DNA from 3 places in the Ornithinicoccus hortensis genome. Region 2 is predicted to be linked to each of the others. Evidence: predicted binding sites of a transcription regulator. Region 2 holds the regulator's gene; each other region holds the start of a gene.
What was found. Region 2 encodes LexA, which represses DNA repair genes until DNA is damaged. Its sites were predicted from a motif close to TCGAACANNTGTTCGA; they were not measured.

Region 1 (3,267 bases), 970 kb from region 2:
GGTGACCAGCGTGTAGATCTGGGTCGTGGTCACCGAGGCGTGGCCGAGCAGCTCCTGGACCACGCGGACGTCGGCGCCGCCGTCGAGCAGGTGGGTGGCGAAGGAGTGGCGCAGGGTGTGCGGGCTCAGGTGTCCGGAGAGGCCGGCCCGGTCCGCCGCGGCCTGGATGATGTTCCAGGCGCTCTGCCGGGACAGCCGACCGCCGCGCTGGTTGAGGAAGACGGCGGCAGTCCCCTTGCCCTTGGTGGCGAACGCCGGCCGTCCCCGCACCAGCCAGGCATCGAGCGCCTCCTGGGCGTACCGGCCGAGCGGGACGACCCGCTCCTTGTTCCCCTTGCCGAACAGGCGCACCAGGCCGGCGTCCTCCCCGTCGCCGGACACGACGTCGTCCATGTCCAGACCGATCGCCTCGCTGACCCGCGCCCCGCACCCGTAGAGGACCTCCAGGAGGGCACGGTCACGCAGCGAGGCCGGGGTGTCCCCGACCGCCGCGGCGTCCAGCAGCGCCTCGACCTGGTCGAGTGAGATCGCCTTGGGCAGCCGACGCGCCGGCACTGGCGGTGCCACCTCCCGGGCGGGATCGGCAGCAGTGTCCCCCTCCACGGCGAGGAACCGGTGCCAGCCCCGCACGGCGACCAGGGTGCGGGCCGCGGACGAGGCCGCCAACGGCGGGTGGGTCTCGCTGCCCTCCCGCAGGTGGGTGAGGAAGGCCGCGACGTTGGCCTCCCCCACGTCCTCGGGCCGCTCGATCCCCTGGGCCTCGAGGAAGGCGATGTACCGACGCAGGTCGCGCGAGTAGGCCTGTTGCGTGTGCTGGGAGACGCCACGCTCGACCCGCAGGTGGTCAATCCAGCCACGGGCAGCCCTGGCCAGCGCACTCTGGCGGGGCGTCGGCGTAGCGGTCTGGGTCGCCATGGGGCCATTGTGGAGTCAGCCACCGACAACGTGACCGAGACAGGCCGGTGGACCCAGAAGGAGGACACCATGAAGTGGTATGCAGAGACGTCCGGTCGGCGAAGTCGCCAGATGGGCGGGGACCTCCTCCTGCTGGCGTGGGTCGCCCTGTGGATCCTGGTCGGGCGGGCCGTCTTCGGGGTCGTGCGACTCCTGGCGGCCCCTGCCGAGCCGCTTCAGGACGCGGGCTCGACCTGGTCGGGCCGAATTGAGGACGTCGCCGCGAACGCGGTCGAGATCCCGTTGGTGGGCAGTCGCCTGGAGGCTCCCCTGCTGGGCGCCGCCGGGGCCGGCGACCGGTTGGTGACCGCAGGACAACGGCTGGACGAGGGGGTCACCAGTCTTGCCTGGCTGTTGTCGGTCGCCGTGGCCGGGCTGCCGATCCTCCTCGTGGGCGGGCTCTACCTCGTCCTCCGGTTCCGCAGCGTCCGCCGTATGACGGCACTCGCCCGCTCGCGCGCCGTCGCCGGGGACCGTGAACTGCTCGCCCTGCGTGCCCTGGTGAACCAGTCACCCCGACGGCTCGCCGAGGTCGGCCCCGATGCTGCCGCGGGGTGGCGTGAGGGCGACCCCGAGGTCGTGGCGGCCCTCGCCTCGCTCGAGCTGCGACGCGCCGGTCTCCTGCCGGCTCCACGTCCGGCGTGACGGAGGCCTTGGCTGCGCGGTCTTCGGGGGCTGCTGCGTGCTGCTTTGGTGGCTCCCGAAAATTGTCGAACATTTTTTCGTCGAACGTATTGACGAGTGTCGGGTGGGTGAGTTAGATTAGGACAAAGATTCGATCAGGGTCCCGGGGAAGGGCGTTGGTCGGAGTGGCAGGTGGGATGCCGGAGGGTGGTGAGGGGCATGGCGGTACAGCCGCAGGAGGAAGCGCCGATGGTGCTGCCCGGGGCGTCTCAGCTCGCCGGGCCGTCTCAGATCTCTGGACCCACCCAGGCCGCCCCGGGGCAGGGTGCCGACCCACTGCCGCATCCGGTGGAGGCGATGGTGGCGGGGGTGGAGGCCGCGCTGGGTGCGGTGTCGCGTCAGGCGTGGGCGGGGTTGGAGGCACCAGCGGTGCGGGCGTTGTATGCCCGGTTGTCGCGGGTGGCCGAGCAGGTCTCGGCACACAAGATGGCCGCCGCACGGGTGTTGGAAACGGCCGGCACGGCGAAGGCGGAGGGCGCGGCCTCGACGGGGTCGTTACTCGGGGCCGACTTCGGCGGGGACCGGCGCGAGGGCGATGAACTGGTCCGGCTCGGCGACACCCTGCAGCAAGCACGCGCCGATGCGACCGAGGACGCGTTCGGTGCCGGGCAGATCACCCGGGCCCAGGCCGGGGTGATCGGCAAGATCCTCAAGGATCTGCCTCAGGACGTGACCCCCGAGGAGCGGGAGGCGGCTGAGACCACCCTGCTCGGCCAGGCCGGGACGATGAGCCTGCGGGACCTGCGGGCCAGGGGCGACCGGATCAGCGAGGTCTTTAGGGCCACCCCGGAGCAGACCGATGCCGATGAGGAACAGATCGTGGCCCGTCGGGAACGCCGCGCCCGGTCCCTGACCACGTTCTGGATGCGCGAGACCGGTGAGGGCACCTACCAGGGCGGCTTCACGATCCCCACCGTCCAGGGCGAGCTCCTCAAGACCATCCTGGACGCGGTCGCCTCACCCCGCCGCAACCACCTCCACACCACCACCCCCACCGGCGGCCCCGGCGGCTCTGATGGTCCGGGTGGTCCGGGTGATGACCGGTCCTACCCGCAGAAACTGGGGCAGGCGTTCTGCGCGTTGATCGAGCACACCCCGACCGACGGGTTCGTCCAGTCCGGTGGCTCGACGGCCGTGGTCGCGGTCTCCCTGTCCCAGGAGAAACTAGCCACCGGGACCGGGTGCGGCACGACCTCCACCGGCATCCGGTTGACCGCCGGACAGATCCGCCGGTTGGCATGCACCCAACAGATCCTGCCCCAGGTCTTCGACGGCAAGAGCCTGCCGTTGGACCACGGGACCCTGCGCCGGTTGTTCAGCAAGCACCAACGGATCGGGATCGGGCAACGCGACCAAGGATGCGCCATGCCCGGCTGTGACCGACCCCCGGGGTGGTGTGAGTTCCACCACGCCGGCAACCCCTGGTCCACCGGGGGCGAGACGAACCTGGACCAGGGCGTGATGCTCTGCGCGTTCCACCACCACCTGATCCACGACCAACACTGGCAAATCAGATTCCACCCCGGCGACGGGATCCCCGAATTCCGGGCCCCCGGAGGCACCACCTGGGCCCGCAACACCCGATACCGACCACCCCGAGATCTCGGGGTGGCACCCACCCCAGCCCTG
Region 2 (3,267 bases):
CGAGGTCTCCGTGCGCGGCGAACACCACACCGTGGGTTCCGAACAGGTTTCCGTGCCCCTCGACGGCCAGGGCCCCCTCCTGACGACGCCGACGAAGACCTCCTGACGACGCCGGAAAAGCCTTCGTGACCAGGCCGGCGAAGGCCCCTTCAGGGCCTGTCGGCCCCCCGCCGGATGCGGCGCTGCCCACGGTCTTGTGGTGAGGTGGACCCATGAACGACCCCCAGGAACTGCAGCCCGAGGACCTGACCGGTCAGGATCCGCTGCTCCCGGAGACCGGTGAACCGACCCCCGGGGAGTCGGAGATCGACCGACTGGTCGAGCAGATCGAAGGACCCGAGGACCGCACCGGCATGGCGGCCCTGTGGAGCGTCACGATGAACCTGCCGAACTGGTGGTTCATCGCGGTCGGTGAGGAGGGGATGGAGTCCCCCGCCGCGGCCGAGGTCGACGGGCAACTGGTGCTGCTGGCTTTTACCGACAGCCACCGGGCACGCCACTTCGCGGTCCAGCAGCAGATGATTGCCGAGGGCGAGGACCTCGCGGCGATCGCCCTGCCGCCGCGTCAGGTCGTCGAATCTGCCGCCGCCTACAGTTCGGCGGACATTGAGGGCCTGATGTTCGACTCCAACATCAGTGGGTTCTACCTGCCAGTCGACCAGATGGCCGCCCTGTGGGATGCGGTCATGGAGTCCGACGACGAACCCGACGAGGGCACGGAGCCCGGCCAGCCGACCGGCTGATCACGGCGCTGGCCGAGCCGACGCCGGCTCCCACGCGATCGCGTGCGAGCGCCCCTCCGGGGCCCTGACTGTGCCGGTCCGCGCGAGCCTCGCTCTCGGCCGGGCTCCGCTGTCCGGGACGGCCCGGATCAGTCGGTTCCCCAGGAGGGACGGGCTCAGTTGCCCGGGATCTCCAGGACCTGGCCGGCCTGCACCTGCAGGCTGTTCATGTCGTTGGCCAACTGGATCTGCACGATCGCGGAGTTCACCGAGAGGTCGGGCAGCTGTGTCGCGGCGATCTCGGACAGGGTCTGCCCGGGCTGGACCACGACGGTCTCGACCGAGGAGGCCCCCGCCGGGAGCACCGATCCGATGACCGCGGCCACGGTCACCGCCAGCAGGAGCGTCACCGTGCCGGTCAGGACCAGCCGACCGCGACGGGTGATCCGCCCGCGGGCCGGGGCCACGCGGGCAGGGGCTACGCGGACCGCAGCCGCCGGAACCTCGGGGGCGGCGAGCACGCGCAGCCGCGGACGGCTGACCTTCGGATCGCGCTCCGAGAGCGGCGCGACCGGCGCATGCCCCTGCGCCAACTCCCCCTCGTGGACCAGCCGCAGGTGTCCGCGGCCGCCCCGGGGGGCCCTGCGCTCCGGGGCCTCGGCCAGGTCGTGCAGTACGGGTGCTGCGCTCATGGTGTCCTCCAGCTCTGTCGTCGGTCGTCCTGCTCGACGCGTACATGCGTGCGATAGAACGTCTGTCTCATGTGTAGCACAGTCGTACGAGAAATGTCGACACGCCGCGTCGAACAGATGTTTGCCCGACGGGTCGAATGCTCGTACGCTTGTTCATGTCGGGAAGCACACCAGACGCCACCGACAGAGCGGCTGACCAGCCGTTTCAGGGCCCGAGGGGTAGGAGAAGACGATGGGCAAGATCCACGAGTTCCCGGAGCGGGACGAGGAGCGTCCCGCGCTGACCGCGCGACAGCGCAAGGTACTGGACATGATCCGCGAGTCGGTCGACACCCGGGGCTACCCACCCAGCCTGCGGGAGATCGGCGACGTCGTCGGCCTCACGTCCCCCTCCTCCGTCGCGCACCAGCTGAAGATGCTGGAGCGCAAGGGCTACCTGCGCCGCGACCCCAACCGCCCGCGCGCGATCGAGATCGTCGTCCCGGGCGCCGACGGCCAGGCCACCGGATACCGTCGCCCCGTCGGCGCCGGCGCGGCCCCCTCGGGCACGGGGGAGCACCCCGTCACGGACGTCGGCGACGAGACCGGCATCGGGGACGCGCGGCCCGAGGCGAGCTACGTGCCGCTGGTCGGCCGGATCGCCGCCGGCGGTCCGATCCTGGCCGAGGAAGCCGTGGAGGACGTCTTCCCGCTGCCCAAGCAGCTGGTGGGTGATGGCGAACTGTTCCTGCTCAACGTGGTCGGCGACTCGATGATCGACGCCGCGATCTGCAACGGGGACTGGGTCGTCGTGCAGCGGCAGCAGAGCGCCGACAACGGCGACATCGTCGCGGCGCTGCTCGACGACGAGGCGACCGTCAAGACGCTGAATCGCAAGGACGGCAAGGTGTGGTTGATGCCGCACAACGAGGCCTACGACCCGATCGACGGCGACCACGCCGTGATCCTCGGCAAGGTCACGGCGGTGCTGCGCCGCATCTGATCCCGCTCCGCACGGCGCCGTCCCCCAGGCGGCGGCGCCCCCGTGCGGCACATACCGGTGCCGCCCGCCGACCCTCCACCCCTTCGGCGGGCGGCACCGTCACGTGCAGGCCGTGCCGGCCCTGCATGCCGTGCCTGACAACAGGCTGCGCCGGCGGTCAGGCCCGCATGCCAGCGCTGCGCAGGTGTTGCGCCCCGGGATGGTGCCCCCCGGCATACGAGGCGGCATGGGCGGCGGGCACGTCGGGCGAGTATCCGGAGAGGTTGCGCGCGAGGTGCTCCTGCTCGAGCGGGACGTCCATCTCGGGGTCGGGCCCGACGGTGCCCCGGAGCCCGTAGTAGCTGAACCACTCGTCGGGCGTCGCGTGCACCCCCTCCGGTGTCTCGGTCAGCGTGGGCCCGTAGTCGATCGCCTCGCCGGAGTAGGGCACCCGGATCCCGTCCTCGTGCGGCACCGCCCCGTAGAGCGGCACGACCCGCAGCACCTCGCCGTGCTGGATCAACCCCCACGCCGGGTGGTCGTCTCGCGTGTCGAGGAAGGCCTCGAGCAACTCACCGGCCGCACGACCGTCGAGGTCGAAGACGGGGCGACCGGCCAACACCGACACCTGGTCCTTGGTCATGCTCATCGCACACCTCCGGGCGAACGGGGTCCCGGGGACGTCCCGGGTCCCTCCCCCGAACGTAGCCCTCCCTGGGCGCCCGCGGTAGTCCCGGAAGTCACCGACCGCGGCTCAGGCGAGGTCCGCGACGAGCCTGGGCAGGACGTCGCCGAGCAGCGCGTCGACGCGCAGGCTGACCTCCTCCTGCGCCCGGGTGTCACCCCGGGTCACGACCGTCACCGGGATCCCCAGACGCGCCGCCCGCCGGAC
Region 3 (3,267 bases), 1.5 Mb from region 2:
GTGGGCCTGCGGATCCGCCACGCGGCCGTCTACCCCGCCTGACAATCCCCGCCGCACCTCGGCTCTCGCCCGTCGTCCGCCTGGCAGCAGGCTCGTCTGGCGACACCTGGGCGTGCCGGTGTCCCGGGCCCCGTGTGGGGGTCCGGGTCCGGTGGTCCGGTGGGTGGGTTGGGGTCAGGCTGTTGTGGGGGCCACCCCGAGATCTCGCGGTGGACGGTACCGGGCATTCCGGGTCCACGCGTCCTTGGGTGTCCCGGGTGCCCGGAACTCCGGGATCCCGTCGTCGGGGTGGAACCTGATCACCCACCCCTGCTCATGGACCAGGTGGTGGTGGAACGCGCACAACATCACACCCTGGTCCAGGTCCGTGCGCCCTCCAGCAGCCCACGGCTGTCCTGCGTGGTGCAGCTCGCACCACCCCGGGGGACGGTCACACCCGGGCATCACACACCCCATGTCCCGCTGACCGATCGCGATCCGCTGATGCCGGGTGAACAACCGCCGCGCGACCCCGTGATCCAACGGCAACGACGACCCGTCAAAGACCTGCGGCAACACCCTTTGGTTACACGCCAACCGGCGAATCTCCCCGGCCGTCAACCGCACCCCGGTCGAGGTCGTCCCACACCCGATCCCCGAGACCAGCTTCTCCTGCGACAACGAGACCGCGACCACCGCCGCCGAACCCCCGGCCGGCGCGTACCCATCGGTCGGGGCATGCTCGATCAACGCACAGAACGCCTGACCCAACCGCTGCTGATACGACCCCTCATCCACCACACCCACCGGCCCACCGCCACCACCGGCCCCGGCGCCGCCGACACCACCAGTGCTGCCGGCGTTACCGACGGCCGGGCCGAAAGCGCCCGTGGCATTACCCGACCCGTTACCGGCCCCGTTGCTGTTCGTCGGGTTGTCGGTGCGGCGTAGGTGGTTGCGGCGGGGAGAGGCGACCGCGTCCAGCATCGTCTTCAATAGTTCTCCCGCGACGGTCGGGATGGTGAACCCGCCCTGGTACGTCCCGGCCCCGGTATCCCGCATCCAGAACTCCGTGGCAGCCCACGCCGCCCGCTCCCGCGCCCGCACGGCCTGTTCCTCGTCCCGGTCCACCTGGTCGAGGGGACGGAACGCCTCAGTGATCCGGTCCCCACGGGCCCGCAGGTCCCGCAAACTCAACCCTTGTGCCTCACCCAACAACGTGGCCTCCGCGGCCTCCCGCTCACTTTGGGTGACGTCTGCGTCCAGGCTTCCCAGGATCGACCCGATCACCTGCGCCTGCGCCCGGGTGATCTCCCCGGCAGCAAACGCCCCCTCGGTCCCAGACGCCTTCGCACGCGCCAACGTCTGTCCCAGGCGGACCAGGCCATCACCCTCACGCCGGTCCCCACCAAAGTCCCCACCCAGCAACGACCCCGTCGACGCCGCCCCCGCGGCCTTGGCCGTCCCGGCGGTCTCCAACACCCTCGCGGCGGCCATCTTGTGCGCCGACAACCGCTCGACCACCCGAGCGACCCGCCCGTACAACGACCGCACCACCGCCGGCTCCAACCCCGCCCACGCCTGCACCGGAGCCGACCCCAACGACGCCTCCAACCCCGCCACCATCAACTCCACCGGATGCTCCCGCACCACCACATGCCCCGGCGCGAGGCCGTGCTCCGGCGTCTCGTCCGCTACCAACGGTTGTATCGCCACGACCCCTCACCTCCCACGGGCAAACCCCACCTGCCACACCCGGCCCGTAACCCTTCCCCAACGGCCACGAACCGAACCTTTGTCCTAATCTAAACCCACCACTCCCACCTCGTCAATACGTTCGACGAAAATATGTACGAAATGTTTCGGGAGCCAGGCACCCAAGCACTCGGCAGCCACCGCCGCCCGGAAAACCGCTGGAGGCGGCTGCGACCCAGGACTACCTCGACGCGTGGCCCTCCACCTTGCAGCCGCCTGCATCGGCGTGCCCGACCCCGCTCCCGTCGCCCAGTTCTGGGCCGACCTGCTGGACCGGCCCCTCCTGCCCGGCCCGACCGGGTTCGACGTTCCGGGGTAGGACGGCCAACTCTCCCTACGCTGGGTCCCCGATCCAGCGCCCCCGGTAGACGCCGACCGCTGGCACCTGCACGTCACCAGCTCCAGCCACCAGGACCAGCAGGACCGGGTCGAACAGGCGCTCAGCCTGGGCGCCACCCACCTCGACGTGGGGCAGCGTCCCGAGGAGGGGCACATCGTCCTGGCCGACCCCGGCGGCGGCGCGTTCTGCGTGATCGAGCCCTACAACGCCTTCCTGGACGGGTGCGGGACGTTCGGCGAACTCGCCTGCTACGGGACCCGCGACCTCGGGTTCTTCTGGAGCGAGGCGCTGCACTGGCCCCTGGCGTGGGACCGGGACGAGGAGACCGCCGTCCAGTCCCCGTTGGGTGGGACCAAGGTGGCCTGGGGCGGGCCGCCCGTGGCCGCCAAGACCGTGCCCAACCGGCAGCGTTTCGCGCTGACCGCGGACGGGCAGGACGACCTGGCCTCCGAAGTGGACCGCCTGGTCGGGCTCGGGGCTGTCCGCCTGTCGACGGGTCCGGACGGAGCGGTGGAGATGGCCGACCTGGACGGCAACGAGTTCTGGGTGACCGCGCAGGCGGTCTGACACCCCTCGCGTCCCCGCTCGCCCCCGCGCGCCCCCGGCAGGACTCGAACCTGCAACCTACGGATTAGAAGGCCGTTGCTCTATCCATTGAGCTACGGGGGCCTGACCGGACGAAACCCTCGACCGCCGGTCGGGCGCCATTCTAGGCGTGACTACGATTCCGGCATGGACGCACCCGATGCCCCCCTGGCCGCACTGCGGGAGCAGATCGATGAGGTGGACAGCCAGATCCTCGACGCGCTGACCCGGCGGCTGGAGCTGGTGAGCCAGGTCGGCGAGGTCAAGGGCCGTTACGGCCTGCCGATCTATGCACCGGACCGGGAGCGGGCGATGATCGCGCGCCGCCGCGAGGAGGCCCAGGGTCGCGGCCTGTCGCCCGACTTCATCGAGGACGTGCTGCGCCGGTGCATGCGCGAGTCCTACACGCACGAGAAGAACATGGGCTTCACCCAGCAGGCCCCCGACCTGGGGCCGGTCGTCATCGTCGGCGGCGCGGGCCAGATGGGCGCCCTGTTCGGCCGGATGCTCACCCTGTCCGGCTACCAGGTGCGGACGCTGGAGAAGGAGGACTGGGACCGCGCCGACGAGGTGCTCGACGGCGCCGGCATGGTCCTGGTCAGCGTGCC

Region 1: a site for LexA is predicted at 1,665-1,680, ahead of FB467_RS12040 (HNH endonuclease signature motif containing protein). Genes of this name have one in related genera too.
Region 3: a site for LexA is predicted at 1,820-1,835, ahead of FB467_RS19360 (HNH endonuclease signature motif containing protein). Genes of this name have one in related genera too.

The regions. Positions count from the first base shown of each region.
Region 1 covers NZ_VFOP01000001.1:2,571,037-2,574,303, forward strand. The annotation lists gene xerD (site-specific tyrosine recombinase XerD) at 1-915, opposite strand, end outside; gene FB467_RS12035 (hypothetical protein) at 985-1,599, shown strand; gene FB467_RS12040 (HNH endonuclease signature motif containing protein) at 1,798-3,267, shown strand, end outside.
Region 2 covers NZ_VFOP01000001.1:1,602,222-1,605,488, reverse strand. The annotation lists gene FB467_RS07495 (glycoside hydrolase family 65 protein) at 1-106, shown strand, start outside; gene FB467_RS07490 (hypothetical protein) at 213-743, shown strand; gene FB467_RS07485 (LysM peptidoglycan-binding domain-containing protein) at 899-1,414, opposite strand; gene lexA (transcriptional repressor LexA) at 1,647-2,396, shown strand; gene FB467_RS07475 (hypothetical protein) at 2,554-3,024, opposite strand; gene FB467_RS07470 (Sir2 family NAD-dependent protein deacetylase) at 3,130-3,267, opposite strand, start outside.
Region 3 covers NZ_VFOP01000001.1:3,061,678-3,064,944, forward strand. The annotation lists gene FB467_RS14265 (ABC transporter ATP-binding protein) at 1-42, shown strand, start outside; gene FB467_RS19360 (HNH endonuclease signature motif containing protein) at 175-1,695, opposite strand; gene FB467_RS19365 (hypothetical protein) at 1,928-2,053, shown strand; partial or broken gene FB467_RS19370 (VOC family protein) at 2,075-2,257, shown strand; gene FB467_RS14275 (VOC family protein) at 2,234-2,641, shown strand; tRNA gene FB467_RS14280 (tRNA-Arg) at 2,671-2,743, opposite strand; gene tyrA (bifunctional chorismate mutase/prephenate dehydrogenase) at 2,807-3,267, shown strand, end outside.